Regions from separate parts of the Zavarzinia sp. genome, predicted to be linked through region 1. Evidence: predicted binding sites of a transcription regulator. Region 1 holds the regulator's gene; each other region holds the start of a gene.

Region 1 (9,993 bases):
CGAGCACGTCGTTGCCGCCGCCGCCCTCGATGGTGTCATTGCCGGCAAGGCCGCTGATCGTGTCGCCACCAGTGTCGGTGGCGGGCGATCCCGCCGCGTAGCCATACAGCTGATCATTGCCGCTGGTGCCGGAAAACGTGTCCGCACCATTCGTTCCGTAGGTCACTGCCATCATGCACCTCGATTGTACCGGCGCCCAGACCACGGCGAAGACGCGCGAGATTCACCGACGCGCGCCCAGGGTCACGAGGCGACGATCCGAGAATACAGATTGCCGATTGCGGTGGAAGTCGTCGATTTCCCCGTTCGGGGAAGGGTTGGCCCCACGGCTATCCGCGCCGCCGGCCGCCGTCATAAAACGGCAATGGTAATGTCATATGAAAGACCCGGCGGCTGACTATGGTCCGGCCCGAGAGTGTACGGAATTTCCGTGACCTCCGCGGCAGGCCTTCGCGCCACCGACCGCAGCCTAGACCATTCGAACACTTCGGGGATTGAACCATGGCCAACAAGATCAGCTTCGCCGCACTCGGCGCCGCAGCCGTGCTGGCAACCGCCTTTTCCGGCCAGGCCGCCGCTCGCGACCAGATCCGCATTGTCGGTTCCTCGACGGTGTTCCCCTTCACCACGGCGGTGTCCGAAGCCTTCGGCAAGCTGGGTGCCTTCAAGACCCCGATCGTCGAATCGACCGGCACCGGCGGCGGCATGAAGCTGTTCTGCGGCGGCGTTGGCGTCGACACGCCGGATATCACGGGCGCCTCGCGCCGGATCAAGGCCTCGGAAATCGAAACCTGCGCCAAGAACGGCGTGACCGAGATCATCGAGGTGAAGATCGGCTTCGACGGCATCGTCTTCGCCAATGACAAGTCGGGCCCGGCCTTCGATGTCGACAAGGCGATCCTGTGGAAGGCCCTGGCGGCCCAGGTCGTCGTCGATGGCAAGATGGTCGACAATCCCTACAAGATGTGGAACGAAGTCGACGCCAAGCTGCCCGCGACCAAGATCGAAGTCCTCGGCCCGCCCCCGACCTCGGGCACCCGCGACGCCTTCAACGAGCTCGTCATGGAAAAGGGCTGCGAGGAAGCCCATGCCGTCGAGGCGATCGTCGCTTCCGGCGTCGACAAGAAAGACGCTGGCAAGGCCTGCATGAAGGTCCGCGAGGACGGCGTCTATGTCGAAGCCGGCGAGAACGACAATCTGATCGTCCAGAAGCTGGTGTCCAACCCGAACGCCTTCGGCATCTTCGGCTACAGCTTCCTCGAAGAGAACGGCGACAAGATCAAGGGTGCCACCATCGAAGGCGTGAAGCCGGAATACGAGGATATTTCCTCGGGCAAATACGGCGTCTCGCGCTCGCTCTTCGTCTACGCGAAGAAGGCCCATGTCGGCACGGTTCCGGGCATTCAGGAATTCCTGGTCGAATACACCTCGGACAAGGCCATGGGCGAGAACGGCTATCTCGCCGACAAGGGCCTGATCGCCCTGCCGGCGGAAGAAGCCGCCAAGGTGCGCGCCGCCGCCACCGGCCTGGTGCCGATGGATACGGCGAGCGTGAAGTAAGCGACATCGCAACACAGCGGCGGCCGATCAACCGGCCGCCGTTTCCCGTACCGGCCCAGGGGTCCCGACACCTGGGCCCGCGAAAGACGCAATGATGCCGAGTTACATAGTCATCGCGACCATCCTCGTCCTGTCGGTGATCGGCTATTACATGGGCCGGTCGACCGCCCTCGGCCGCAACGGCGGCAAGACGCGCGGTCTGCATTCCCTGCCCGGCTACTACGGCTATTACATGGCGCTGTGGTGCGCGGTGCCGGCCCTGTTGCTTGCCCTGCTGTGGCTGATCTTCGAGGGCGGCATTATCGACGGCATCCTGCGCGCCGGTATCCCCGCCGACATTCCGGTCGAGCGGCATTCGCTGTTCATGACCGATGTGCATAATCTGGCCCTCAACGGCACGATCGCCGGCGAGGTGACCGATACGCTGCGCGCCGCCGCGGACCGCTATCTGCAGCTGATGGATTATTCGTCGATCGCCATGGCGATCGGCGCGCTCGGGATCGGCATCATCGGCCTTGCCTTCGCCCAGAGCCGGATCACGCCGCTCCTGCGCGCCCGGCCCCGGGTCGAGCAGGCGGTGATGATCACGCTGATGGTGGCATCGACCATCGCGGTGCTGACCACCGTCGGCATCATCCTGTCGCTGATGTTCGAATCCGCGCTGTTCTTCGAGAAGGTCTCCTTCACCGAGTTCCTCTTCGGCATCCAGTGGAGCCCGCAGACGGCGATGCGCGCCGATCAGGTCGGCTCGACCGGGGCCTTCGGCGCGGTGCCCCTGTTCACCGGCACCTTGCTGATCACCATGATTGCCATGGCGGTCGCGGCGCCGATCGGCCTGATGTCGGCGATCTACATGTCGGAATATGCCGATCGCCGGGTGCGCTCGGTGCTGAAGCCCGTCCTCGAGGTGCTGGCCGGCATCCCGACCGTGGTCTACGGCTTCTTCGCCGCCCTGACCGTCGCGCCCTTCGTCCGCCAGCTCGGCCAGATGGCCGGGCTCGACGTCGCCTCCGAATCCGCGCTCGCCGCCGGCGTCGTCATGGGCGTCATGATCGTGCCCTTCGTCTCGTCGCTCTCCGACGACGTGATGACCGCGGTGCCCCAGGCGATGCGCGACGGCTCCTACGGCCTTGGCGCCACCAAGTCCGAAACCATCAAGCGGGTGATCATTCCGGCGGCGCTGCCCGGCATCGTCGGCGCCCTGATGCTGGCGATCTCCCGCGCGATCGGCGAGACGATGATCGTCGTCATGGCCGCCGGCCTCTCCGCCAACCTGACCGCCAACCCCTTCGAGGCGGTGACGACGGTAACCGTCCAGATCGCCACCCTGCTGGTCGGCGATCAGGAATTCGACAGCCCCAAGACCCTGGCGACCTTCGCCCTCGGCCTGGTGCTCTTCGTCGTCACCCTGTGCCTCAACATCGTGGCGCTGCGGATTGTCCGCAAGTATCGGGAGCAGTACGAATGACCGACGTCGCGAACAAATTCGTCGTCGAGCCCTTCTCGGCCTCGACGGAAAAGCACGAGAAGTTCAACCGCCTGCTGAAGAAGCGTTATGCCGCCGAGGCGCGCTTCAAGATGTGGGGCATCCTCGCGGTGTCTTCCGCCGTCGTCTTCCTCGTGCTGCTCGTCGGCTCGATCATCCTGCAGGGCTCGTCGGCCTTCGTGACCACCAAGGTGGAACTGGAGCTGAACCTCGACCCGGCGGTGATCGATCCCCAGGGCACGAAGGATCCCAAGGTCATCGCCAGCGCGGATTACACCGCGCTCATCCGCGCGGCGATGCAGAAGAAATTCCCCGAGGTGACCGGCCGCCAGCCGATCCGCCAGATGATGGCGCTCATCTCCTCGGGCGCGGGCTATGAAGTCGCGGCCCATGTCCGCGACAACCCCGACCTGATCGGCCAGACCATCCGCTTCGAGGTGCTGACCGACGATCTCGTCGACATGCTGCGCAAGGGTTACATCGACCGCGACGTGGCCGAGGGCGACCGCAAGCTGAACGACCTCCAGCTGGGCATCTATGACACGCTGGTGGCCGATGGCAGCTTGAGCGCCGCGATGAACACCGAGCTGCTGACCACCGGCGACAGCCGCGAGCCGGAAAACGCCGGCCTGTGGGGCGCCGTCGTCGGCTCTCTCTACACGCTGATCGTCACCCTCGGCATCGCTTTCCCGCTGGGGGTCATGGCGGCGGTCTATCTCGAGGAATTCGCGCCGAAGAACAAGCTGACCGACATCATCGAGGTGAACATCAACAACCTCGCGGCGGTGCCCTCGATCGTCTTCGGTCTTCTGGGTCTCGCGGTGTTCCTGAACTTCTTCGGGATGCCGCGTTCGGCGCCGATCGTCGGCGGCCTGGTGCTGGCCCTGCAGGCGCTGCCGATCATCATCATCGCGTCCCGCGCCGCCATCAAGGCCGTGCCGCCCTCGATCCGCGAGGCGGCGCTCGGCATGGGCGCTTCACCCATCCAGGTGGTGATGCATCACACCCTGCCGCTGTCGATGCCGGGTATGCTGACGGGCGCCATCCTCGGCATGGCCCATGCCCTGGGCGAGACCGCGCCGCTTCTCATGATCGGCATGGTCGCCTTCATCGTCGATATCCCGGGCGGTTTCACGTCGCCCGCGACCGTGCTGCCGGTGCAGATCTACCTCTGGGCCGACAGCCCGGAACGCGCCTTCGTCGAAAAGACCTCGGCCGCCATCATGGTACTCCTGGTGTTCCTGGTGTGCATGAACGCGATCGCGATCTATCTCCGCAAAAAATTCGAACGCAAGTGGTGAGTGCCATGACTGCCCCGATCAACACTCTCGACTTTACCACCCATACCATCCCGCTGGACGGCAAGGCCAAGATCTCGGCCAAGAACGTCAACCTCTGGTATGGCGAGAAGCAGGCTCTCTACAACATCAACCTCGAGGTCGCCGAGCATCAGGTGACGGCGCTGATCGGCCCCTCGGGCTGCGGCAAGTCGACCTTCCTGCGCTGCCTCAACCGGATGAACGACACGATCTCGATCTGCCGCATCCAGGGCGACATCAGGATCGACGGCGACGACATGTACGCGCCGGAACTCGATGTCGTGCACCTGCGCGCCCGGGTCGGCATGGTGTTCCAGAAGCCCAATCCGTTTCCGAAGTCGATCTTCGACAATGTTGCCTATGGTCCCCGTCTGCACGGCCTCGCCGAGTCGAAGGACCACATGGAGCACATCGTGAAGTCGAGCCTGGAGCGGGCCGGCCTCTGGAAGGAAGTGTCGGATCGCCTGGCTTCGCCCGGCACCGGCCTTTCGGGTGGCCAGCAGCAGCGCCTGTGCATCGCCCGCGCCATCGCGGTCTCGCCCGAAGTCATTCTGATGGACGAACCCTGCTCGGCCCTCGATCCCATCGCCACGGCGAAAATCGAGGAACTGATCGATGAATTGCGCGAGAATTTCACCATCGCCATCGTGACGCATTCGATGCAGCAGGCGGCGCGCGTTTCCCAGCGGACCGCCTTCTTCCATCTGGGCGTGCTGGTCGAGAATGGTCCGACCGAGGGGATCTTCACCAATCCCGTCGACAAGCGGACCCAGGATTACGTCACCGGTCGCTTCGGCTGAGCCGGGAGGGAGCAGTCACATGGCCGACAATCATATCGTCTCCGCCTTCGATCAGGAATTGAACGCGCTGAAGACCAAGATCCTGCGCATGGGCGGGATTGCCGAAGCCAATGTCGCCTCGGCGATTCAGGCGATCGTGCGCCGGGATCGGGCCCTCGCCGAGCGCACCATTTCCTCGGACCAGCGCATCGATGTCTTCGACAGCGAGATTTCCGACCTCGTCACCCGGCTCCTGGCGCTGCGCCAGCCGATGGCGGTGGATCTTCGCTTCATCGTCGGCGCCATGAAGATCGCGACCGATCTGGAGCGCATCGGCGACTACGCCAAGAATATCGCCAAGCGTTCCACCGTGCTCGGCGTCGCCGTGCCGCAGCAGCCGATGCACGCCATTCCGCGCATGGGCGAGCTTGTCCTCGGCATGATCAAGGATGTGCTCGACGCCATCTCGAACGAGGATGCCGAAAAGGCCATCGCCGTGCGCGATCGCGATCCGGTGCTGGACGAGCTCTACAACAGCGTCTTCCGTGAACTGCTGACCTATATGATGGAAGATCCGCGGACGATCACCGGCTGCACCCATCTGCTGTTCATCGCCAAGAACATCGAGCGCATCGGCGATCATGCGACCAACATGGCCGAGACGATCTATTACATCGTGCGCGGCCAGCGCATGGTCAGCGATCGCGCCAAGGCCGATGTGACCGCCGAGATGACCGGCCCCGACCAGGTGGCCTGACCGAAGTGAATGGTGTCTCCATGAAGCCTTCCATCCTGATCGTCGAGGATGAGCCGGCCCTTGTCGACCTGCTGCGTTACAACCTCGAAGCCAATGGCTTCGAGGTGCGCGTCGGCATGGATGGCGACGAGGCGCTGATGCTGGTCGACGAGCGCCTGCCCGATCTCATCGTCCTCGACTGGATGCTGCCCTCGGTCTCGGGCATCGAGATCTGCCGCCAGCTGCGCCGGAAACCCACGACGCGGCAGGTGCCGATCATCCTGCTCACCGCCCGCACCGAGGAAAGCGACCGCGTGCGCGGCCTCGAATCCGGCGCCGACGATTATGTGACCAAGCCCTTCTCGCCGACCGAGTTGCTGGCCCGCATCCGCGCCGTGCTGCGCCGTTCGCGCCCGGCCCTGTCGGACGAAGGCCTCAATTACGCCGATGTCGAGATGGATCTGTCGGCCCACCGCGTGATGCGCGGCGGCTCGGAAATTCACCTCGGCCCGACGGAATTCCGCCTGCTGCGCCATTTCCTCGAGAATCCGGGCCGGGTGTTCAGCCGCGAGCAGATCCTCGACGCGGTCTGGGGCCGCGACATCTATATCGAGCAGCGCACGGTCGACGTTCATATCCGCCGCCTGCGCAAGGCGCTGAACGCCCATGGCGGCAAGGACATGATCCGCACCGTCCGCTCGGCCGGCTACGCCATCGACACGCAGGGCGCCGGCCGCGGCCTGCGTTACTGACCGGGCGGAGTCCTTCGGCCGCTGAAGCGGCTGGGGCTCTGGCCGGTCCAGCGCCGGAAGGCATGGGTGAAACTGGCGGTCTCGGCATAGCCGAGACGCTCCGCCACCGCCTCGACCGCCATGCCGGTCTCGGTCAGCATGTCGATGGCGAGATCATGGCGCAGGCGTGCCACCAGATCGCGATAGCCGATGCCCGCTTCCGCCAGGCGGCGGCGCAGGCTGCGCTCGGACAGGCGCATCTCGGCCGCCACCGCCGGCAGGTCGGGAAAATGACCGGGCCGGGCCAGGATGCAGGCCGTCACCTGTTCGACGAAAGGGTCCTGCCCGCGCAGGCGGCGCAGCCGCTCGTGGCACGCTTCGACATGCAGCGCGGCGACGACGGGATTGGCCTGGGGCAATGGCCGGTCGAGATCCGCCCGGTCGTAGAGCAACTCATTCGCCTCGGCCCCGAAGGTGACCTCGCATTGCAGGGCGGCTTCATAAAGCGGGGCGAGGCCCGCCGGCTCGGCGAAACGGAAACGCGCGGCGCGGCATAGCGGCGGCTCGCCCCACAGATCGATGGCGATGCGGCGGGCGGCGGCGATGTCCCGCTCCACCATGTAGCGCCGAAGCGGCGCGGGCAGGTCCCGGTCGTCGAAACTGACCGCGCTGCCCTCGCCCTGATCGGTGAAGGCGATGGGCATCACGCTGTAGGTCAGGTCCTGATACTCGAGGCCAAGGGTCAGGGCGCCGCGTAAAGTGGCGCTGGCCAGCAGGGCGAAACCCCAGACACCGTAAGCCGCCACGCGATAATATTGCCCGACGTGAAGGCCGAGGCCGGGCGGATCGCCCAGATCGCCGAGCATGGCGGAAATCACTCGCAGCTCGGCCGAGGCGAGAACTTCCGCCGCGGGGTCCGACAGAAGCGCGGCCGGCAGGCCGGCGGCGGCCAGATAGGGCGCGATATCGACCTGCCGCGCCGCGAGGGCGTCGCGCAGCACGCACAGGCTGGTCACCGGCCAGCGCCGACGGTCGAGATCGGATTTCATCGCGCCATCATGCCGGATTGGCCGAAACTATCAAGTTCATGGCCAAAGCGAACGTGGTGCCTGTCGCGGCTTTTACCTATTCTTCTGTGCATGAGGGCGGCGCGAGACCGGCCGTTTCGGGAGGAGAGAGCAGCATGGCATCCGTGAAGGTTTGCGTGATCGGCACCGGCTTCGCCGGTCTGTGCACCGGCATCCAGCTGAAGCGCTCGGGCATCGAGGATTTCGTCATCCTCGACAAGGCGGACAAGGTCGGCGGCACCTGGCGCGAGAATTCCTATCCGGGCTCGGGCTGCGACGTGCCCTGCCACCTCTATTCCTTCTCGTTCGAGCTGAACCCCAACTGGTCGCGGCGCTTCGCCAAGCAGCCGGAAATCGTCGACTATATCGAGCATTGCACGAAGAAATACGGCCTGGAGCGCCATATCCGCTTCCGGTCCGAAGTCCGGGAAGCCCGCTTCGACGAGGCGCGCGGCCGCTGGACCGTGACGCTCGCGGATGGCGAGACGATCGATGCCCAATTCGTCGTCTCCGGCCTTGGCCAGCTCAGCCGGCCGCAATTCCCCAGGATCGCCGGGCTCGACCGTTTCAAGGGCAAGGCCTTCCATTCGGCGCATTGGGATCACGACTATGACCTGACGGGCAAGCGCGTCGCCGTCATCGGCTCGGGCGCCAGCGCGATCCAGTTCCTGCCGGAGATCCAGCCCAAGGTCGGACATCTCACCCTGTTCCAGCGCAGCCCGGCCTGGATGATCTCGCGCGACGACCATTTCTTCCCCGGCTGGGCCAAATGGCTGTTCCGCAATGTGCCGGGCGTGCAGCGGGCCTATCGCAATTACACCTATCTGCTGCTCGAGGCGCGTTTCCCCTCGCTGCGCCGGGCCAGGGGGCTGTTCGCCAGTCTCGCCCGCAAGCAGTGCCAGGCCCATCTCGACAAGCAGGTGACCGACCCGCTGCTGAAGGCCAAGCTGCAGCCGGATTATCCCGTCGGCTGCAAGCGCATCCTGATTTCCAACGACTGGTATCCGGCCCTGTCGCAAAGAAACGTCGATGTCGTCACCGATGCGATCGTCGAGGTGACCGAGACGGGTGTGGTCACGCGCGACGGCAAGCTGCATGAAGTCGATTGCATCATCTATGGCACCGGCTTCGAGACCCAGAGTTTCATCGCCCCGATGAAGGTCTGGGGCCGCCAGGGGGCGGAGCTGAACGAGCGCTGGCGCAATGGCGCCGAGGCGCACAAGGGCGTCGCCATCGCCGGCTTCCCCAATTTCTTCGTGCTCTACGGCCCGAACACCAACCTCGGGCATAATTCGATCATCTTCATGATCGAGCGCCAGGTGAACTACATCCTGCAGTGCCTGCGCGAGGTCGAGAAGCGGGGCGCCGCCAGCCTCGATGTAACGCCCACGGCGATGAGCAGCTTCAACGCCCATCTCCAGCACGACTTCGACAAGACCGTCTGGAACACTGGCTGTAACAGCTGGTACAAGAACGCGGCGGGCAAGATCACCAACAACTGGCCGGGCTTCACCGTCACCTACTGGTGGATGATGCGGCACCCGGATTTCGCCGAATTCCGCTTCGACGGCAAGGGCGCCTGATCAGGTCAGCTTGATGGCGACGGCCCCGGCGGCGACCAGCAGCGCCGCCGCCAGCCGCCGTCGGCCCACGGGCTCGTGCAGGATAAGCGCGGCGAAGCCGGCGGCGAACAGCATCGAGGTCTCGCGCAGGGCGGCGATGAGGGCGACCGGCGCCAGGGTCATCGCGGTCAGGACAAGGGCGTAGGAGCCGATGCAGCAGGCCCCGCCCAGCACGGCGAGGGCAAGGTCCCGCGCCCCCAGCAAGGGCCGCAGCGAGGCGATGCCGTCCCGTCCGGCGATCAGCGCGAGATTGCCGAAGGCACCCAGCGAAAATACCAGGATCGTATAGGACAGAGGCGCGCCCGAGGCCCGCGCGCCGAGGCCATCCAGCAGGGAATAGGCGCCGATCGCCAGGGCATTGGCCAGCACGAAGGGCAGGCCCCGCGCCCCGAAGGCGGAGCGCCCGCCGCCGAAGGCAAGCCCCGCCAGGGCAAGGCCGACGAAGCCGATGCCGACAAGGCCCGGCCAGGGCAGCGGATCGTCGAAGATGAAGGGCGCGAGCAGGGCCGTCACCATCACCCCGCCGCCCCGCATCATCGGATAGGCGATCGACAGATCTGCCCTCGCATAGACCGCCGCCGTCAGGGCGAAATAGGCGATATGGACGCCGACCGATCCCGCGAGATAGGGCCAGGCCGCCGTCGCCGGCCAGGGAATGAACGGCAGGGCGGCCAGCGCGATCAGGATGCCGCC
Region 2 (9,993 bases), on a different contig from region 1:
GTAGGCGAGGATCAGATAGGAATGGACCGAGGAATTGATCGCGAAGGCGAAGCCGAAGATGGCGAGACCGGCGACCAGGATGGCGTCGGGCGGAAAGACCGTGCCGCCGATGGTGATCGGCCAGTTCAGCGCCGCGATCAGGCCGGGGGGAACAAGCGTGAGCGCCAGGGACCACCAGCGCGCCGCCGATACTTCGCGGCTGAGGCCGTCCGCGCTGCGCCGGATGAAGGCCGGAGCGGCGGCCTGCACGAGACCGTAGCCGATGGTCCAGAGCGCGAGAAACGTGCCGACACCGGTGAAGCTCCAGCCGGCGGCATAAAGGAAAACCGGCACGCCGACCACGAACCAGACATCGCGCGCCCCGAACATGCCGATCCGGGCAAGGGCCAGGAGGTTGACCCCCGCCGACTTCGAGAACAGTTCCTTCGTGCTTTTCGACGCCGTGGAACGGCCGAGCCGCCGCGGCAGCGACAGGGTGCCGGCCAGCAGGACGAGCAGCAGCAGGCCGGCCATGGACCACAGGGCGATACGGAAGCCCAGGGTTTCCAGCAGCAGGCCGCCGAGGAAGAAGCCGATGCCCTTCATGGCATTCTTGCTGCCGGTGAACCAGGCGACCAGGCGGAACAGGCGGGAGGAACCGTCGCCCGCGGTGAGCTTGATCGCGGATTTGGACGCGGTCTTGGTCAGGTCCTTGGCGACGCCGCAGATGCCCTGGCAGGCGACGGCCCAGGCGACCGCCTGCACCTCGCCCCAGTCCGGCGAGAGCAGGGACAGCAGGAGGAAGCCGGCGATCTGCGTGGCGAGGCCGACGCCCAGCATCCGCGTGATGCCGTAACGGGTGGCAAGCCAGCCGCCGATCAGATTGGCTCCGATCCCCGCCGCCTCGTAGAGCAGGAACAGCAGGGCGAGGGTGAAGGGGGAATAGCCCAACCGATAGAAATGCAGCAGCACCAGCATCCGCAGCGCGCCGTCCGTGAGCGTGAAGCTCCAGTAGGCGGCGGTGACGATCGCGTAATTACGGATGCCGGCCATGGTCAAAGGCCCCTTTGCCCGATCATCGTGGCAAGATCGACCATGCGGCAGGCGTAGCCCATTTCATTGTCGTACCAGGCATAGACCTTCAGCAGCGTGCCATCGGTCACCATGGTGGACAGTCCGTCGACGATGGAACTGCGGGTATCGCGCGCGTAATCGGCCGAGACCAGGGCGCGCCCCTCGTAGCCGAGAATGCCGGCGAGGGGGCCGGCGGCGGCTTCGGCGAAGAGGGCGTTCACCTCGTCGGCGCTGGTCTCCCGCGTCATCTCGAAAACGCAATCGGTCAGGCTGGCGTTCAGCACCGGCGCCCGCACCGCATGGCCGTTCAGCTTGCCCTTGAGCTCGGGATAGATGAGGGCGATCGCCGTGGCGCTGCCGGTCGTGGTCGGTTGCAGGCTGGTCATGGCGCTGCGGGCCCGGCGCAGGTCCTTGTGCGGGGCATCGACGACCACATTGGTGTTGGTCGGGTTGTGGATCGTGGTGATTTGGCCGTGGCGGATGCCGATCGCCTCGTGCACCACCTTGACCACGGGGGCGAGGCAATTGGTGGTGCAGGAGGCGGCGGTGACGATCGGATGCAGGGCCGGATCGTAGAGATGATCGTTGACCCCGACGACGATGTTCAGCACGTCGGGGAATTTCACCGGCGCGGCGACGATCACCCGCTTCGCGCCGCGATCGAGATGACCGCGCAGGCTGTCGGGGCTCAGGAATTTGCCCGTGCATTCGAGGATGAGATCGACGCCGAGGTCGCCCCAGGGAATCTCGCCGGGGGCCGCATGGGCGCTGACGCCCATGGCCTTGCCGGCGATCGACAGGCCAGCGTCCAGGGCCGCGATCGGGGTACGCCAGCGGCCCTGAACGCTGTCGAATTCCAGCAGATGGGCGATCACGCCGGCGCCGCCCTTGATTTCGTTCAGATGCACGATGTCGAGGCGATTGCCGCCACGCGGGTCGTCCGCCGGGCGCTCCGCGCCACCCATCGCCGCCCGCAGCGCCAACCGGCCGATCCGCCCCAGTCCGTTGATCCCGACACGCATGGCAAACCCTCCGACCGCGACGACGCTCCGACGGTGATTCAGCTATCCCACGTCAATGTCGGTTTCGTGACGGTCATCGCGGCGTTTCGGGAAATGACGACGATTTGGCCCGGCAGCGTCAGATCGACCGCTGATTCACCCTGCGCGACAGGGCTTCGGCACTCTCTCGCCGCTCGCTGTAGCGATCGGTCAGATAGTCGGCGCGATCCCGGGTCAGCAGGGTGAATTTCACCAGTTCCTCCATCACGTCGACGATGCGGTCGTAATAGGGCGAGGGTTTCATCCGGTCGTCCTCGCCGAATTCGGCGAAGGCCCTGGCGACCGAGGACTGGTTGGGAATGGTGATCAGGCGCATCCAGCGCCCCAGGATTCGCAACTGGTTGACGGCGTTGAACGATTGCGATCCGCCGCAGACCTGCATCACCGCCAGCGTCTTGCCCTGGGTCGGGCGCAAGGCGCCATCCGACAGGGGGATCCAGTCGATCTGCGCCTTCATGATGCCGGTCATGGCACCGTGCCGCTCGGGCGAGCACCAGACCATCCCCTCCGACCAGGCGACCAGATCACGCAATTCCCGGACCTTCGGGTGGGAAGGGTCGGCATCGTCGGGCAGCGGCAGGCCGGACGGATTGAACAGCCGGGTCTCGGCGCCGAAGGCCTCGAGGATGCGGCCCGCCTCCTCGCAGACCAGCCGGCTGAACGACCGCGCCCGCAAGGAGCCATGGAGCAGGAGGATGCGTGGCGGGTGGGTCGTCGGCTGCGGCGACAGCAGCTTGACGCGATCGATGGGCTGGAAACTGTCCAGGTCGAGGTTCCGGGTGTCGGCGTTGGGCAAGGAGATGCTCCCTGGCATTGGAAGGTGGATTCCAGAGATCCGGCGGGCTCGAGGCGTGAGAGAACGTCACGAGACTGCAAAACATGCATGTTAGGCCTTCCCCATCTTGAAAGGGGATCGACATGAATTTCAAAGCGCTTGCCGCCGGGGCACTGGTTGCCTTCTCCGCGACGTCGGCCATGGCCGCGACCGAAATCGTGGTCTATACAGCACTTGAGGCCGACCAGCTCAAGGCCTATGAGCAGGCCTTCGAAAAGGACAATCCGGACATCGATGTGCGCTTCGTGCGTGATTCGACCGGCATCATCACCGCCAAGCTCCTGGCCGAGAAAGCCAATCCGCAGGCCGACGCCGTCTGGGGTTTGGCAGCCACGTCGCTGATGCTCCTCGATGCCCAGAAAATGCTGATGGCCTACGCCCCGGCCGGTCTCGACGCCATCAATCCGAAGTTCCGCGACACGCGCAATCCGCCGACCTGGGTCGGCATGGACGTCTGGTCGTCGGCGATCTGCTACAACACCGTCGAGGGCGGCGCGAAGAACCTCACCGCGCCGACGTCCTGGGAAGACCTGACGAAGCCGGAATACAAGGGCGTGATCACCATGCCGAACCCCGCCTCGTCGGGCACCGGCTATCTCATGGTTTCCGCCTGGCTTCAGCTGATGGGCGAGGAGAAGGCCTGGGCCTTCATGGACAAGCTGCACGAGAATGTGGCCGCCTATACCCATTCGGGCTCCAAGCCCTGCAAGCAGGCCGGCGCCGGTGAATATGCCATCGGCATTTCGTTCGAATATCGCGCGGCCAAGACCAAGGCCGGCGGCGCGCCGATCGAAGTGATCTTCCCGAAGGAAGGCCTGGGCTGGGACCTGGAGGCGACGGCGATCCTGTCGACCACCAAGCACCCCGAGGCGGCCAAGAAACTGGCCGACTGGGCGGCGTCCCGCCAGGCGAACGAGCTTTACGCCGCCAGCTATGCCATGACCGCGATCGATGGCGTCGCCGGCAAGCTCGATTATGTCCCGGCCAATCTGGGCGAGATGCTGATCGACAACGACTTCAACTTCGCCGCCTCGAACCGCGAACGCATCCTGACGGAATGGACCAAGCGTTACGACGGCAAGTCGGAACCCAAGAAGTAATTTCCGATCCCCGGTGGATAGAGAAACGGCCGTGCCGGTTTGGCACGGCCGTTTGCATTCCGTCCGAAGGCGGGAGAGAGACGATGACCGACGATTATCTTGTAGTTCGAAATGTCTCGAAGCACTTCGGCGACTTCCAGGCCTTGCGCGACGTATCGCTGACGGTGCGCCGGGGTGAGTTCATTTCCTTCCTCGGGCCGTCCGGTTGCGGCAAGACGACCCTTCTGCGCGCCATATCGGGCCTCGATCCCCAGACGACGGGCACGATACTTCAGGCGGGTCGGGACGTGTCAGCCCTGCCGCCGGGGCAGCGCGACTTCGGCATCGTGTTCCAGTCCTATGCCCTGTTTCCCAATCTCACCATCGCCGCCAATGTCGCCTATGGCCTCCGAGGTCGGGACATGAACCGCAAGGCGATCGCCGAGCGGGTGGAATCCCTGCTTGAAACCGTTGGGCTGGCCGATCAGCTGAAGAAATACCCGGCGCAACTGTCGGGCGGTCAGCAGCAGCGTGTCGCCCTGGCGAGGGCGCTCGCCCCGTCCCCGGGTCTTCTGTTGCTGGACGAGCCTTTGTCGGCGCTCGATGCGCGGGTCAGGGCGCGGCTGCGCGGCGAGATCCGCGACCTGCAGCGCCGGCTCGGGATCACGACGATCATGGTGACCCATGATCAGGAGGAAGCCCTGACCATGGCCGACCGGATCGTGGTCATGAACACGGGTGTCATCGATCAGGTGGGCACGCCGCTTGAAATCTACAGCAAGCCCGAGACGCTGTTCGTCGCCGACTTCATCGGCAAGATCAACTGTCTCGAAGGGCGACTCGTCGACACCGGCACCGTGGAGGTGGCGGGGACCCGGCTGAGCGTGCAGACCCAGTCGAGCTTCGCCGTCGGAAACGCCGTGACCCTGTGCCTGCGGCCGGAAGACGTCCTGCTGCATGGAACCGATGGTGCCCCCAACAGTTTCGAGGTCGATGTCGGGGTCATGGAATATGTCGGCAATCATTTCTCGACCACGCTGCATGTCCCCGGCACTCATCTGAATGTTTCCGCCGAGCTGCCGATGAATGTCGTGCGGGACCAGGGCATAGCCCCGGGAATGCGCATCCCGGTGCAACTGCCGCCGGCCCGGATCCGCGTCTTCGGCCCGACCAGGACCCCGCGGCCGGAGATCGCGCGATGAGCAACTATGTGCTGGCCGGGCCGCGGGTGAGGCAGAAGGCGGCAGCCGACGAATGGGTGCAGCGGGGGATCCTCGCGCTGACCGCTATCGGCTTGCTGGTCGGGGTGGCGCTGCCACTCTGGTCGTTACTTTCTAAAAGTCTTGAGGACAGGGATGGAAATTTCGTGGGCTTGCGGAATTTCGTGGCCTATGTCGACTCTCCCGCCCTCTCGTCGTCGATCACCAACAGCCTGTTCATCACCATTGTTTCCACGGTGATCTGCGTCACTCTCGCCTTCTTCTACGCCTATGCCCTGACGCGGACCTGCGTGCCGGGACGCGGACTGTTCCGCATGATCGCCCAGGTTCCCATCCTCGCGCCGTCACTGCTGCCGGCCATCAGTCTGGTCTATCTTTTCGGCAACAAGGGCGTGCTCACGTCGTTGTTGATGGGCGAGACCATCTACGGCCCCATCGGTATCATCATCGGCGAGGTCTTCTGGACCTTCCCCCATGCTCTGATCATCATGGTGACGGCCTTGTCGACGGCGGATGCCCGCCTCTACGAGGCGGCCGAGGCCCTGGGCGCGGGCCCCCTGCGCCGCTTCCTCACCGTGACCCTGCCCGGCGCGCGCTACGGCATCATCAGCGCGATTTTCGTGGTCTTCACCCTGGTCATGACCGATTTCGGCGTCCCCAAGGTGATCGGTGGCCAGTACAACGTCATGGCGACGGACGTTTACAAGCAGGTGGTCGGGCAGCAGAAATTCGAGATGGGGGCCGTGGTGGGGCTGGTCCTGCTGCTGCCGGCTGTGCTGGCGTTCGTCGTGGACCGGATCGTCCAGCGCCGGCAGGCGGCGCAATTGTCGGCGCGGGCCGTGCCCCTGGCGCCGAGGCCCAACCGGCCGGTCGACCTCGCCTATTTCGCCTTCTGCGTCATCGTCTCTGCGCTCGTTCTCGGCCTGCTCGGCATGGCGGCCTTTGCCTCGCTGGCGAAACTGTGGCCTTACGATCTGTCGCTGTCATTGCGCAATTACGATTTCGACATGATGGATGGCGGGGGCTGGGAGAGTTACGGCAATTCCCTCCGCATGGCCTGCCTTACGGCGCTTTTCGGCACGATCATCGTCTTCGCCGGCGCATGGGCCTGTGAAAAGACCCGGGGCTGGGGGGCGCTGCGCACCACCGTGCATCTGCTGGCCCTGTTGCCGCTGGCGGTTCCCGGTATCGTCCTTGGCCTAGGCTATATCTTCTTCTTCAACGCACCGGGCAATCCGCTGGGAGGGCTCTACGGCACGCTCGCGATCCTCGTCATGTGCACGATCAGCCATTTCTATTCCGTGTCCCACCTGACGGCGGTCACCGCCCTGAAACAGATCGACGGTGAATTCGAGGCGGTTTCCGCGTCGCTGAAGGTTCCGGTGTGGCTCACGTTCCTGCGTGTGACCGTTCCAGTTTCATTGCCGGCGATCCTCGAGGTCGGCGCCTATTTCTTCGTGAACGCCATGACGACGGTCTCCGCCGTCGTGTTCCTCTATTCGCCGGATACGACGCTGGCTTCCGTCGCCGTCCTCAACATGGACGACGCCGGGGACGTGGCGCCGGCGGCGGCCATGGCCATGATGATCTTCGTGACAACGGCGGCCGTGCGCACGGTCTACGGGCTGGCGGCCGGCATCCTGCTGGAGCGGACACAACGCTGGCGTCGCCGCTGAGGCGCCCATGGCGGAATGACATCAGTGCATTAAAAGCACCTGAGCGGGTGTGAGTTGGATGTCGGTCGCGCGGGAGGAGGTCGATGGCCGCGCCTGTGGGGACACCGCCGGCCCGTGCCCGCCTGATCGGCTTCTTGAGGTGATGGCCGGCCCGCACAAACATCCGGCATTGCGATGCGGGATCGCCCGCTGTTCGTCACCCCCGGCTTCAGGACGGTCTTCATCCAGCTCGCGCGCGAATCCCTAGAGTTTCGCGCGAATCCATCAAGTGCTTCCCTGCGCGATCCGGGTGATGACGCTGGCGTCGACCCAGGCCGCGCATTAGTCTTGCCGGCAAACCAAGAAGAACGCGGGACAGGGCTCGATCCGCCGCCCGCCGGAAGGCGGCCCGCGCATGGGAGGTGGGGCCGCATGACCATCGATATCGACCTGGAGCAGACCGTCGACGCGGTGAAGCGCTTCGCCGATACGTCCCCGGTGGCGCGCCTGCAGCCGGCCGACCGGCCCGGGCCGAGCGTTGCCCTGTGGCGCCAGACGCCGCGCCTTCGCGTGTTCGAGGGGCATCGGCGGCGTTTCCTGGCGATTTCCCTTCAGGGCGATTCGACCCTGGAACAGATCGTCCGGGGCCGTTCGGTCTGGCGCGGCGCGGCGCGCGGCACCACCGTCCTGCTGGAGCCCGGCTTCGAATGCGATTGGCGCTTCACGGGCAATTTCGAGATGTTGCAGATCTATCTCGGCCCGGAATTCAATCTCGCCGGCGACCGCCTCGCGGATGTGACCACGCCCTTCCGTGATCCAGTCCTGTGGCACTACGCGACGACGATCGCCATGGTCCTGCGCGAGGGGTCGACCGCCGCCCCGGCATTGCCATCGCTGCTCGAATCGACCCAGGCCTATTTTCAGGCCAAATATGGCGAGACAAGCCCTGTCCCGGAACAGACCGCCGGTCTCGCGCCCGCCACGCGCCGCCGCATCGAGGACTTCGTCCGCACCGCTCTCGGGCAGCGGATCAGGGTCGAGGACATGGCCGCCCTCGCCGGCCTTTCCGTTGGTCATTTCGGCCGGGCCTTTCGCGAGAGCTACGGCCTCGCTCCCTATCAATATGTCCTGAACCAGCGGATCGCCCGGGCGCGGACCCTGCTGCTCGAAGGCGAGATGCCGATCGCGGCGATCGCCGCCGCCTGCGGCTTCGGCGGAGCAAGCCAGTTCGGCGCCGTGTTCCAGCGCGTCGTGGGCCGTTCTCCCAGCGCCTTCCGGCGGGCGGGCTGACGCGGTTCACTATAGGAATTCGCGCCCGAGCATAGCGTTTCAAACATGAACCCGAGCCCAGTGCCGAAAATCCTGTTCCCGTCCCATTAGGAAAGACGAAGCATCCTCCCAGAACAAAGAGGAACGCGGCGAACAGCCGTCTTCCGATAACGAGACCGGGGAGAGGACGGGGCGTGGCTTTTATTCCATGTTCCTCGCATCTCTCGCCATGGTTCTTCTGGTGAGAGGTGAGGGAATGAGTGTCTACGAGACGAAGCCTTGGCTGGCCCGTTATCCCGAAGGGCAGCCCGCCGGGCTCACGGCGGAATACGGCGACGCCCTCGCCATGTTCCGGGCTTCGGCCGGGCGCAATCCGGAGGGTGACGCCCTCCGCTATTTCGGTGGCCGCATCACCTATCGCGAGTTGGGCGCGCTGTCGGATGCCTTCGCCGCCGCCCTGCTGGATCGGGGCTTCAAGCGCGGTGAGCGGGTCGCGCTCTATCTCCAGAATGTCCCGCAATTCGTCATCGGCCTCGTCGGGACCTGGAAGGCGGGGGGCATCGCCGTTTCCATCAACCCGATGAACCGCCAGCGCGAGCTCGAACTGCTGCTCAAGGATTCGGGCGCCGCGGTACTGCTCTGCCTCGAGGGGCTCTACCGCGATGTCGCCGCGGGCGTGGTGCCGCGCACGGATGTCAGGACCATTATCACCACCTCCGAACTCGAATACCGCGCGCATGACGACGCCCGGCTTTTCGCCGGCATCACCCGCGCGCATTTCGAGGGGACGGAGGCCCTGGACGAACTGCTGGTGGCCTATCGCGGCCGGCCGGTGCCGCCGGTTAATTTCGGGCCCGGAGAGACAGCCGTCCTCACCTATACTTCGGGCACCACCGGGGCGCCCAAGGGGGCGATGAACACCCATGGCAACGTCGTCTTCAACGCCCAGACCTATCGCGACTGGTGCGGCCTGACCTCGGACGACGTGGTGCTGGGCATAGCGCCGCTCTTCCATATCACCGGGCTGATCGGCCATGTCGCCCTCAGCCTGCTGCTCGCCGCCCCCCTCGTGCTCATGTACCGCTTCGAGCCCTCGGTCGTTCTCGACACGATCGGCACGGAACGGCCGAGTTTCACCGTGGGCGCCATCACCGCCTTCATCGCCCTGATGAACCACAAGGACGCACCGAAGGCGGACTTTCGCTCGCTTCGCAAGATCGCTTCCGGCGGGGCGCCTATCCCGCCCTCGATCACCCGCGCCTTCGAGACCGTGTTCGGCCATTACATCCACAATGTCTACGGCCTGACCGAGACCACCTCGCCGTCGCATTTCGTGCCCCTCGGGGTGGAGGCGCCGGTCGATGCCGCCTCGGGCGCATTGTCGGTGGGCGTGCCCGTGTTCGACACGATCGTGCGCATCGTCGGCGAAGACGGACAGGAGCTGCCGGTGGGCGAGGTGGGGGAGATCGTGACCAGCGGCCCCCAGGTGATCGCCGGCTATTGGAACAAGCCGGAGGAGACCGCCCATGCCATCCCGAACGGCGCGCTTCATACGGGCGATGTCGGTTACATGGATGCCGAGGGCTGGTTCTATATCGTCGACCGCAAGAAGGACCAGATCAATGCCGCCGGTTACAAGGTCTGGCCGCGCGAGGTCGAGGACGTGCTCTACGAGCATCCGGCGGTGCGCGAGGCGGCCGTTATCGGCGTTCTCGATCCCTATCGGGGCGAGACGGTGAAGGCTTTCGTCAGCCTGCGCCCCGGGCAGGGTGCCCAGCCGGACGAGTTGATCGCCTTCTGCAAGGAACGTCTCGCCGCCTA
Region 3 (9,993 bases), on a different contig from region 1:
GTGGGCCGTTCGCATCGCTCGAAGCCTGGCAAGGCCAAACTTCTGAAAGCGATCGAAGACACCCGCCGCATCCTGAAGGTGCCGGCCGATTACAAGATCGGCATCGTGCCCGCCTCGGATACCGGCGCGGTCGAAATGGCCCTGTGGTCGATGCTCGGTGCCCGCGGCATCGACATGCTGGCCTGGGAGAGCTTCGGCTCCGGCTGGATCAACGACGTCGTCAAGCAGCTGAAGCTGAAGGACGTGCGCAAGATCGAATCCGGTTACGGCGAATTGCCGGACCTGAGCCAGGTCGACAAGACCCGCGACGTGGTCTTCACCTGGAACGGCACCACCTCGGGCGTTCGCGTGCCGAATGCCGACTGGATCGCCGACGACCGCGAAGGCGTCACCATCTGCGACGCGACCTCGGCCGCCTTCGCCATGGACCTGCCCTGGTCCAAGCTCGACGTCACCACCTTCTCCTGGCAGAAGGTCCTCGGCGGCGAAGCGGCCCATGGCATGATCATCCTCTCGCCCCGCGCGGTCGAGCGGCTGACCACCTATTCCCCGCCCTGGCCGATGCCGAAGATCTTCCGCATGACCTCCGGCGGCAAGCTCTCGGACGGTATCTTCAAGGGCGAGACGATCAACACCCCGTCGATGCTCTGCGTCGAGGATTACCTCGATGCCCTCGCCTGGGCCGATTCTGTCGGCGGGCTGGACGGTCTGATCGCCCGCTCCGAGAAGAACCTCGGCCTGCTCGAAGCCTGGGTCGCCAAATCCGCCTGGGCCGGCTTCCTCGCCGAGGACAAGGCCATCCGGTCCTGCACCTCGGTCTGCTTCAAGGTCGTCGACCCCTGGGCCCTCGCCCTCGACGCCGACGGCCAGGCGGCGGTCGCCAAGAAGCTGGCCGACCTTCTCGACAAGGAAGGCGTCGCCTATGACATCGGCGCTTACCGCGATGCCCCTTCGGGCCTGCGCATCTGGGCCGGCGCCACGGTCGAGGCCTCCGACCTCGAAGCCCTGCTGCCCTGGCTCGACTGGGCCTATGCCGAAGTGAAGGCCCAGGTCTCGGCCGCCTGAACAGCGTCGTCGCCCCGGCGAAAGCCGGGGCCCTTCACCCGCGTTTCTTTTCAGATCCCCACGAGATCCCGGCCTTCGCCGGGATGACGCGCGCGGACAAACCTTAAGGTGCCCCCATGCCCAAGGTCCTCATTTCCGACGAACTCAGCCCCGCCGCCGCCCAGATCTTTCGCGATCGCGGCGTTGAAGTGGACGTCAAGACCGGCCTGAAGAAGGACGAGCTGATCGCCATCATCGGTCAGTACGACGGCCTCGCCATCCGCTCCGCCACCAAGGTGACGGCCGATGTGCTGGCCGCCGCGACCAACCTGAAGGTCGTCGGCCGCGCCGGTATCGGCGTCGACAATGTCGACATTCCGGCGGCGACCGCGCGCGGCGTCGTCGTGATGAACACGCCCTTCGGCAATTCGATCACCACGGCGGAACATGCGATCGCCATGATGTTCGCGGTCGCCCGCGACATTCCGGCCGCCAGCGCCTCGACCCATGCCGGCAAGTGGGAAAAGAACCGCTTCATGGGCGTGGAGCTTTACGCCAAGACCCTCGGCCTCATCGGCGCCGGCAACATCGGCTCGATCGTCGCCGACCGGGCGCAAGGGTTGAAGATGCAGGTCATCGCCTATGACCCGTACCTCACCCCCGAGCGCGCGCTCGAGATGGGCGTGACCAAGGTCGAGCTGGACGAGCTGTTCGCCCGCGCCGACTTCATCACCCTGCACACCCCGCTGACCGACGGCACCCGCAACATCATCAACGCGGCCTCGATCGCCAAGATGAAGGACGGCGTGCGCATCATCAATTGCGCCCGCGGCGGCCTGATCGTCGAGGAAGACCTGCTGGCGGCGCTGAATTCCGGCAAGGTCGCCGGTGCCGCCCTCGACGTCTTCGCGGTCGAGCCGGCCAAGGAGAACATCCTGTTCGGCCACGAGAAGGTGGTCTGCACCCCGCATCTCGGCGCCTCGACGACGGAAGCGCAGGAAAACGTCGCCCTGCAGGTGGCCGAGCAGATGTCGGCCTATCTGATCGAAGGCGCCGTCTCCAACGCCCTGAACATGCCTTCGGTCACCGCCGAGGAAGCGCCGCGCCTGCGCCCCTACATGAAGCTGGCGGCCCAGCTCGGCGCCTTCGCCGGCAAGCTGTCGGCCGAGGTCGGCATCCGCAAGGTGACGATCGAATATGAAGGCGCCGCCGCGAAGCTGAACACCCGTCCACTGACCGCGATCGCGCTGCAGGGCCTGCTCGGCCCCCTGATGCCGTCGGTGAACATGGTGAACGCGCCCGTGATCGCCAAGGAGCGCAACATCGCCGTCGCCGACACCAAGCTGGAAGCCCCCAGCAACTATCAGACCCTGATGCGCATCACGGTCGAGATGGACGGCAAGACCCGTTCGGTCGCCGGCACCCTGTTCGCCGACGCCCATCCGCGCATCGTCTCGATCAAGGGCATCACGGTCGAAGCCGAGCTGACCCCGCACATGCTCTATGTCACCAACGAGGACAAGCCGGGCTTCATCGGCGCTCTCGGCTCGATCCTCGGCGAGGCCGGCCTCAACATCGCGACCTTCAACCTCGGCCGCCGCACCGCGGGCGAGGAGGCGATCTGCCTCGTCGCCGTCGACGAAGCGATCCCCCAGGCCGTGGTCGACAAGGTCCGCGCCCTGCCCCACGTGAAGCAGGCCCAGGCCCTCGATTTCTGATCGGGGCCGAACAGCCGGATGTTTCCAGCACCCTCCCGCCCCGGCGGGAGGGTGTTTTGCCGTCTGCCCCCCTGCTCGCGCCCAACCTCCGCGTATCATGGCAGAAACAGGTCGAAACCGGCCAAAGGGGCTTTCCATGCGGCCCGGCAGGCCGGACTCTCGGCAGTCCCCTCGTCGAGGACGAAACGAAAGGATCACCCGCTTGACCAAGACTGTCGTGATCACGGGCGCGGGCTCCGGCATCGGCCGGGCGACCGCGCTGGCCTTCGCCGCCAGGGCAAATCCCGTCGTCCTCGCCGGGCGACGGGCCGAGCCGCTGGAGGAGACAAGGGCCCTGCTGCCGGACCCGGCCCTTGGCCTCGTCGTGCCGACCGATGTCACCGACGAGGCGGCGGTGGCGCGATTGTTCGAGGCGGCGGTCGATACCTTCGGGCGGGTCGATGTCCTGTTCAACAATGCCGGCATCTTCGGCGCGGGCGGCAGTGTCGATCTGGTCGATGTCGCGGCCTGGCGGGCGCTGGTCGAGGTCAATCTGACCGGCTCGTTCCTTTGCGCCGCCGAAGCCTTCCGGGTCATGAAGGCGCAAGCCCCGCAGGGTGGGCGGATCATCAACAATGGCTCGATCTCGGCCCATCACCCGAGGCCTTTCTCGGCCGCCTATACGGCGACCAAACACGCGATCACCGGCCTGACCAAATCGATCTCGCTCGATGGCAGGCCCTTCGGCATCACCTGCGGCCAGATCGATATCGGCAATGCCGCGACCGGCATGACCGGCCAGATGGCGGTGGGAATGCCTCAGGCCGATGGCAGCATCAAGCCCGAGTCCCGGATGGATGTCGCCCGCGCGGCCGAGGCAGTGGTGTTCATGGCCTGTCAGCCGGCCGAAGCCGATATTTCCTTCCTGACCATCGCGGCGACCACCATGCCCTTCATCGGCCGGGGTTAGGCCCCCGTGTCGGGATCGTCACCGGCAGGCCGGGTGGCGGCCAGTCCTGGCGGAAGGGCGCGACGTTATAGGCGAATTGCGCCGCCGTCGCCGACCAGGTGAAACCGAGGGCATGGCGCCGGCAGGCGGCGGGATCGAGGTCGAGGGCTTTCCGGCAGGCGGCCGCCAGATCCTCGTCCATCGCCCCCGTCTCGGGCGAGAGCACGTCGAGCGGGCCGGCCACCGGATAGGCGGCGACCGGCAGGCCGCAGGCCATGGCTTCCAGCATGACGAGGCCGAAGGTATCGGTCCGGCTGGGGAAGACGAAGACATCGCCCGCCCGGAAATGGGCGACCAGATCGTCGCCGTGCCGGGCGCCGGCGAAATGGACATTCGGGTAGAGCGCCTTCAGCCGGGCCATTTCCGGCCCGTCGCCGACCACCAGTTTCGAGCCCGGCAGGTCCAGTTTCAGGAAGGCATCGATATTCTTCTCGACCGCCAGCCGGCCGACATAGCTGAAGACCGGTCGCGGCAGGTGGGACAGCAGGTCGCGCGGCCCGGGCGTGAAGCGGTCGAGATCGACGCCGCGCGACCAGGCGCGCAGATTGCCGAAACCGCGCGCCGACAGTTCGTCATGCAGCGAGCGCGTCGCCACCATCAGCCCGCGCGACGGCGCATGGAAGCGCCGGACGAAGCGATAGGTCAGCGCCAGCGGCACGCCGAAACGCGCCTTCACATATTCGGGGAAGCGGGTGTGATAGGCGGTGGTGAACGGCAGGCCCTGGCGCAGGCACAGGCGCCGCGCCGCCCAGCCCAACGGTCCTTCGGTCGCGATATGGATGGCATCGGGGGCGAAACCGGCGAAGATGCGCGCCATGCGCCGCCGGGGCGCCAGTGCCAGGCGGATTTCGGGATAGGTCGGCATCGGCACGCTGCGGAACTGGTCCGGCGTCACGAAGCCGACGACATGGCCGAGCAGGGCCAACTCCCGCGCCACCGTGTCGAGGGTGCGCACGACGCCGTTCACCTGGGGATACCAGGCATCGGTGACGATCAGGATGCGCAGGGGATGTTCGGTCGACGGCACGCTGGCCGTTACCGGCAGGGTCTGGGCGGCGCGGATCATCAGGCGGGAACGGTCGCGACTTGGCGGCTGCGCTTGCGAACCTGGCGCGTTTCATATTCCCGCGCCCAGTTCAGGATTTCCATGCGGCCATCGGCATGTTCGACGAGGGCGGTGCAGCTTTCGACCCAGTCGCCATCGTTGCAATAGGTGATGCCGTCGATATCGCGGATCTCGGCATGGTGGATGTGGCCGCAGATCACGCCATCGACACGATGGCGACGGGCTTCCTCCGCCACCGCGTCCTCGAAGCTCGAGATGTAATCGACGGCATTCTTCACCTTGTGTTTCAGATAGGCGGAGAGCGACCAGTAGGAATAGCCGAGACGCCGGCGCAGGACATTGAACCAGGTGTTCAGCGTCAGCACGATGTTATAGGCCCGGTCGCCGAGATGAGCGAGCCAGCGGGCATATTTCACCACGCCGTCGAAGGCATCGCCGTGCAGCACGAGAAAGCGGCGGCCATCGGCCCCGGTGTGGATCGCTTCCATCAGCACGGCGACGCCGCCGAAATGCAGATCGACGTAATCCCGCGCCGCCTCGTCGTGATTGCCGGGGATATAGGTCACCTTCGTGCCCTTGCGCGCCTTGCGCAGCACCTTCTGGATCACGTCGTTGTGGCTCTGGGTCCAGAACCACGAGCGGCGCAGACGCCAGCCGTCGATGATGTCGCCGACGAGATAGAGCTGGTCCGACTCCGTGTGTTTCAGGAAGTCGAGCAGGATGTCGGCCTGGCAACCCCGCGTGCCGAGATGAATGTCGGAAATGAAGATGCTGCGGAAGCGGCGCTTGTCCTTCGGCGATTCGATCGCATCGTCATCGTCGCCCGCCCCCTGATCGGCGGCCGATCCCGAAATCCCCGCGCCCATGGCGGCGAGCGTGTCGAGATCATGGCGTCGGGCCAATGTTGGCGACAGCCGTGTCAACAAAGCCGAACCCTTCCGTCACAAAGATGTAATCACAAGACATCACGCAACTTATAGCACGAACAATGACGGCAATATAATGTCGTCATCGAAAAACAATATAGTGTGACCGGCAATACTCATAAAATGACGGTTCATTGACCAATAAGTCGAAATGATGACAATAACTGATCTGGAGCGGCCGCGACATCTGGCGATCATCTACAATCCGGTGGCGGGCCGGCGCCGGGGCCGGCGATTTCATGCCGCGCTGGCGGCCCTGCGGGGCACCGGGATCGAGGTCGCGCTGCATGAGACCGAGGCGCCGGGCCATGCCACCACCCTGGCCCGGCGGCTGGCCGACCGGGTGGGGACCGTCGAGGCCATCGTCGCCGCCGGGGGCGACGGCACCATCAATGAAGTGGTGAACGGCCTCGCGGGCACGGCCATGCCCCTTGGCATCATTCCCCTGGGCACGGCCAATGTCCTTGCGCTGGAACTCGGCCTGCCGCGCGGGCCCGGTGCGGTCGCGGCCGTGCTGGCCGCCGGGAGAACGCGGCCCATCGGCCTTGGCCTTGCCCGTTCGGCCTCCGGGGAGCGCCATTTCGTCGTCATGGCGGGTGTCGGTTACGATGCCCATGTCGTCGCCGGGGTGTCGACCCGGTGGAAGCGGCGGCTGGGCAAGCTGGCCTATGTCGGCGAGATGCTCCGGCAACTGGGCCGTTTTCACTTCACGCCTTACCGCCTGAGTTTCGATGGCGGCGCGGCGGTCGAGGCCGCTTCCGCCATCATCGCCAACGGCCGCCATTACGGCGGCGGCTTCGTCTGCGCGCCGGCGGCGGATCTCGGCAATGGCCGGCTGGACGCCTGCCTGTTCGGGGACGGCGGACCTTTGGCGGCGGTGAAATACGGCTTTGCCCTTGGCCTCGATCTCGTGCCCCGGCTGGCTTCGGTGGCACAACGCCCGCTGACGTGGGTGACGATCGACGGTCCGTCTGGCGATCCGCTGCAGGGCGACGGCGACATCATCGCGCGCCTGCCGGCGGAAGTCCTGCTGTCACCACACCGAATCTCCGTCCTGGCGCCGTCGGCCGGCCCCGCCGAGTCGTGACCAAGGCTGGCCCGCCGGAATCGGCGATTCGGAGATTTCCTTTCGAGGATCCCCATGCCTTTGAAATTTTATTGTTCCGTCAGGGGGTTGAGCCCTAACGAACAATTTTTTCAAGAACGGGGCTTGGCAAGAGTGCAGTGCAATGTCATATTGTGCATCGCGGCATCAGCTTGCTGGTGTCGCTGCCCTTCCTGGGCGTTTCCTCCCTAAACTTGGGCCGCGTTTCGACGCGGCCCCTTTTTTTGCCCGCGCCCCGGCCCGCCGGGTCAGAGGGAGAGCTTCAGAGGGAGAGCTGCATCAGCACGCTGTCGAGCCAGCGGCCCTTCTTGAGGCCGACGTGGCGCAGCACGCCTTGCGGGGAAAAGCCCAGGGCGCGGTGCAGGGCGATGGAACCCGCGTTGTCGCTGTCGCCGATGACCGCGATCATCTGGCGAAAGCCCCTCGCCCGGGCTTCCTCGATCAGACCGGCCAGCAGGGCCCGGCCGACACCCCGCCCCACCGCCGCCGGCAGGACATAGACCGAATCCTCCACCGTGTGGCGATAGGCCGAGCGTGGCCGATAAGGCCCGGCATAGGCATAGCCAAGGATGCGGCCGTCATCGGCCTCGGCCACCAGATAGGGAAAGCCGGCGCCGCTGATCGCCTCGAAGCGCTGGGTCATTTCGGCGGGATCCGGCGGCCTTTCCTCGAAGGAGCCGAAGCCGTGTTCCACATGGTGGGCATAGATCGCGGCGATCGCGCCGACATCGCCGGCCACCGCGGGACGCAGGGCGAAACGGGTCATGATTCAGGCGACAACGCGGCCCCCGGGAGGGTGGCAAGGGCGCCCACCAGGGCCTCGAGATCCTGCCGCACCTTGGCGAAGCCGGCATTCGGCTCCAGCCGGACCTCGTCCATGTAGAGCGCCCGGTTGATTTCGATCTGCAGGGCGTGGCGGCCGCGCCGGGGCCGGCCGTAATGATGGGTGATATAGCCGCCGGCATAAGGATCATTGCGCCCGACCCGATAGCCCCGGTCGCGCAGCAGGCCCTCCGCCGCCTCGATGACGAGCGGGGCGCAGCTCATGCCGAAACGGTCGCCCAGCACGATATCCGGGCGGCCGCGACCATTGTCGCGCTCGCCGGGGCCGGCCATCGAGGGCATGGAATGACAGTCCAGCAGCACGACCCTGCCGTGGCGAAGTTCAGCCTCGCCGAGCGCCATGGTCAGCGCGAGATGATAGGGCCGATAGCAGGTGGCGATTCGCGCCTCGGCTTCGGCGAAGGGCAGTTTCTCGCGATAGATCTCGGCGCCATCGGCCACCACCCGGGCAATGGTGCCGAGCCCGCCCAGCACCCGCAGCGACCGCGTGTTGGCGAAGGACGGCAGACTGTCGGCGAACATGGCCGGATCGAGTTCATAGGGCTCGCGATTGGGATCGACATAGGCGCGCGGAAACAGCGCCCGCACCAGCGTCGCGCCCAGCTGCGGCGCCGCCGCGAAGAGCTGGTCGACGAAACAATCCTCGGACCGGCGCAGGGACACCGGGTCCAGCCGCGACTGGCGCAGGAAATCGGCGGGATAAAGCGCCCCCGAATGAGGCGAGCTGAGCACCAGCGGCCGCCGGGCGATGCCCTCCGGCGGCTCCAGCACCCCGACGGCGCCCGTCGCCCCATCCGGCCCGCGCCCATCCGACCCGCGCTCCTCCCGCCGCCGGGACTCGGCACGGGCGGCATCGGCGAGGCTGGAGACGATGGGGACAATGGACACGGGCGGTCATCTCGCTGGATTCAGAAGCTGAACATACAGAATGTCGTTTTCCGGCGGCAAGGTGAAGGGCCGAGAAGCCGATCATCCCCCGACTTTTCCCATCACCCGCGCGCCGCCCGCCATGGGGATGAAAAAGACTGTTGCATAAGCCCGACCAATCCCTTAAATACGCGGCTCCCGGCCCAAGGCACCTACCCACAGCCCCGGCCGCCGGCATGGTTCGGACGCGTAGCTCAGTGGGAGAGCACTACGTTGACATCGTAGGGGTCGCTGGTTCAATCCCAGCCGCGTCCACCATCCATCGCCTCCTCCCGATCATCGATCCACGCCTTCTCCCGCGCGGTCTTCGCCACGAGGCCTGAAATCGTCGGCACGTTTACCTCTCCGCCCCTCACCGGGGCGGCGGGACGGCGTCCCGGGCCGAGGTTTCCGAAAGCGCGGCGTAGAAATCGCGCTTGGCCGCGTACATGGCGAAATCGGCGCGCCGGACGACATCCTCGAGCCGCTCGCCCGGCGCGCTGGTCGCCGCCCCGAGCGACAGGCTGAGGTGCAATCCCGGATAGAACTGGTTGTTGAGTTCGGTCATGCGATGGATTTCCTCCATCAGGATATCGCCGCCATGGCCATCGACACCCGGCATCAGCACGACGAATTCATCACCGCCGATACGGGCCGCGCAGGACGGCTTTTCGACCGCCTTGCCGAGAATCTCGCCGGCCCGGCGCAGCAGGGCATCGCCAACCGCGTGCCCCCACTGGTCGTTGGCCGCCTTCAGGCCGTTGAGGTCGGCCACGATGATCGTGATCGGGCGCAGCGTGTTGCGCTCGATCCGGTTGAGTTCGTCGACATAGAACGAGCGATTGTGCAGCTTGGTCAGCACGTCATGGGTGCCGAGGAATTCGAGGTAGGTCTCGGCCTTCTTGCGCGCGGTGATATCGGTCAGCGCCACCTGGACCAGCGACCAGTCCTTTTCGTGGCCGGGCAGGACCGAGAACTGCATCAGCACATGGACCGCGCTGCCGTTCAGCGCGTAATTCACCACCTCGCGCTGCTGGAAGAGTTTCCCGTGCCAGAGGTCGATCAGCTGTTCGCGGAATGATCGCTCCATGTCGTCACGGAAGACCTCCCCGAGGCGGCGCATGAGCGTCGGTCGGTCGGGCGCCAGGAACATGTCGAGCGTCTGACGATTCACGTCGAGCACGCGGATCTCGCTCATGCAGCGCTGGACGAAATCCGGATGCACGTCGGTGAAGACGCGGAAATCCTCGATGCCCCGCTCGCGGATCTCGTCGAGGAGCCGCTTGATCGAGCTGAAATCCTCCACCCAGAGCGACACCGGCGAATGTTCGAACAGGCCGCGGGCATAATTCTCGCTGCTCGCCAGTTCCTGCCGCGCGACCTCGCGCTCGGTCACG

Evidence for each region. Region 1 encodes PhoB, which activates phosphate uptake and scavenging genes when phosphate is short. Its sites were predicted from a motif close to TNTCATAAAACTGTCA; they were not measured.
Region 2: the regulator PhoB is predicted to act here: its motif matches at 2,132-2,147, upstream of WAZ62_RS01620 (ArsJ-associated glyceraldehyde-3-phosphate dehydrogenase).
Region 3: the regulator PhoB is predicted to act here: its motif matches at 5,756-5,771, upstream of WAZ62_RS17155 (UDP-2,3-diacylglucosamine diphosphatase).

The regions. Positions count from the first base shown of each region.
Region 1 covers NZ_JBAQRT010000290.1:6,848-16,840, forward strand. The annotation lists gene WAZ62_RS16150 (calcium-binding protein) at 1-166, opposite strand, end outside; gene WAZ62_RS16155 (substrate-binding domain-containing protein) at 502-1,560, shown strand; gene pstC (phosphate ABC transporter permease subunit PstC) at 1,655-3,028, shown strand; gene pstA (phosphate ABC transporter permease PstA) at 3,025-4,347, shown strand; gene pstB (phosphate ABC transporter ATP-binding protein PstB) at 4,353-5,165, shown strand; gene phoU (phosphate signaling complex protein PhoU) at 5,185-5,901, shown strand; gene phoB (phosphate regulon transcriptional regulator PhoB) at 5,922-6,632, shown strand; gene WAZ62_RS16185 (AraC family transcriptional regulator ligand-binding domain-containing protein) at 6,626-7,660, opposite strand; gene WAZ62_RS16190 (flavin-containing monooxygenase) at 7,795-9,261, shown strand; gene WAZ62_RS16195 (EamA family transporter) at 9,262-9,993, opposite strand, start outside.
Region 2 covers NZ_JBAQRT010000033.1:1,053-11,045, forward strand. The annotation lists gene arsJ (organoarsenical effux MFS transporter ArsJ) at 1-1,032, opposite strand, end outside; gene WAZ62_RS01620 (ArsJ-associated glyceraldehyde-3-phosphate dehydrogenase) at 1,035-2,075, opposite strand; gene arsH (arsenical resistance protein ArsH) at 2,194-2,916, opposite strand; gene WAZ62_RS01630 (putative 2-aminoethylphosphonate ABC transporter substrate-binding protein) at 3,033-4,049, shown strand; gene WAZ62_RS01635 (putative 2-aminoethylphosphonate ABC transporter ATP-binding protein) at 4,133-5,230, shown strand; gene WAZ62_RS01640 (putative 2-aminoethylphosphonate ABC transporter permease subunit) at 5,227-6,924, shown strand; gene WAZ62_RS01645 (helix-turn-helix domain-containing protein) at 7,336-8,193, shown strand; gene WAZ62_RS01650 (AMP-binding protein) at 8,429-9,993, shown strand, end outside.
Region 3 covers NZ_JBAQRT010000310.1:4,598-14,590, reverse strand. The annotation lists gene WAZ62_RS17175 (phosphoserine transaminase) at 1-1,065, shown strand, start outside; gene serA (phosphoglycerate dehydrogenase) at 1,182-2,762, shown strand; gene WAZ62_RS17165 (SDR family oxidoreductase) at 2,965-3,711, shown strand; gene WAZ62_RS17160 (glycosyltransferase family 4 protein) at 3,695-4,756, opposite strand; gene WAZ62_RS17155 (UDP-2,3-diacylglucosamine diphosphatase) at 4,816-5,718, opposite strand; gene WAZ62_RS17150 (diacylglycerol/lipid kinase family protein) at 5,894-6,829, shown strand; gene WAZ62_RS17145 (GNAT family N-acetyltransferase) at 7,110-7,613, opposite strand; gene WAZ62_RS17140 (N-formylglutamate amidohydrolase) at 7,610-8,578, opposite strand; tRNA gene WAZ62_RS17135 (tRNA-Val) at 8,801-8,875, shown strand; gene WAZ62_RS17130 (sensor domain-containing diguanylate cyclase) at 8,970-9,993, opposite strand, start outside.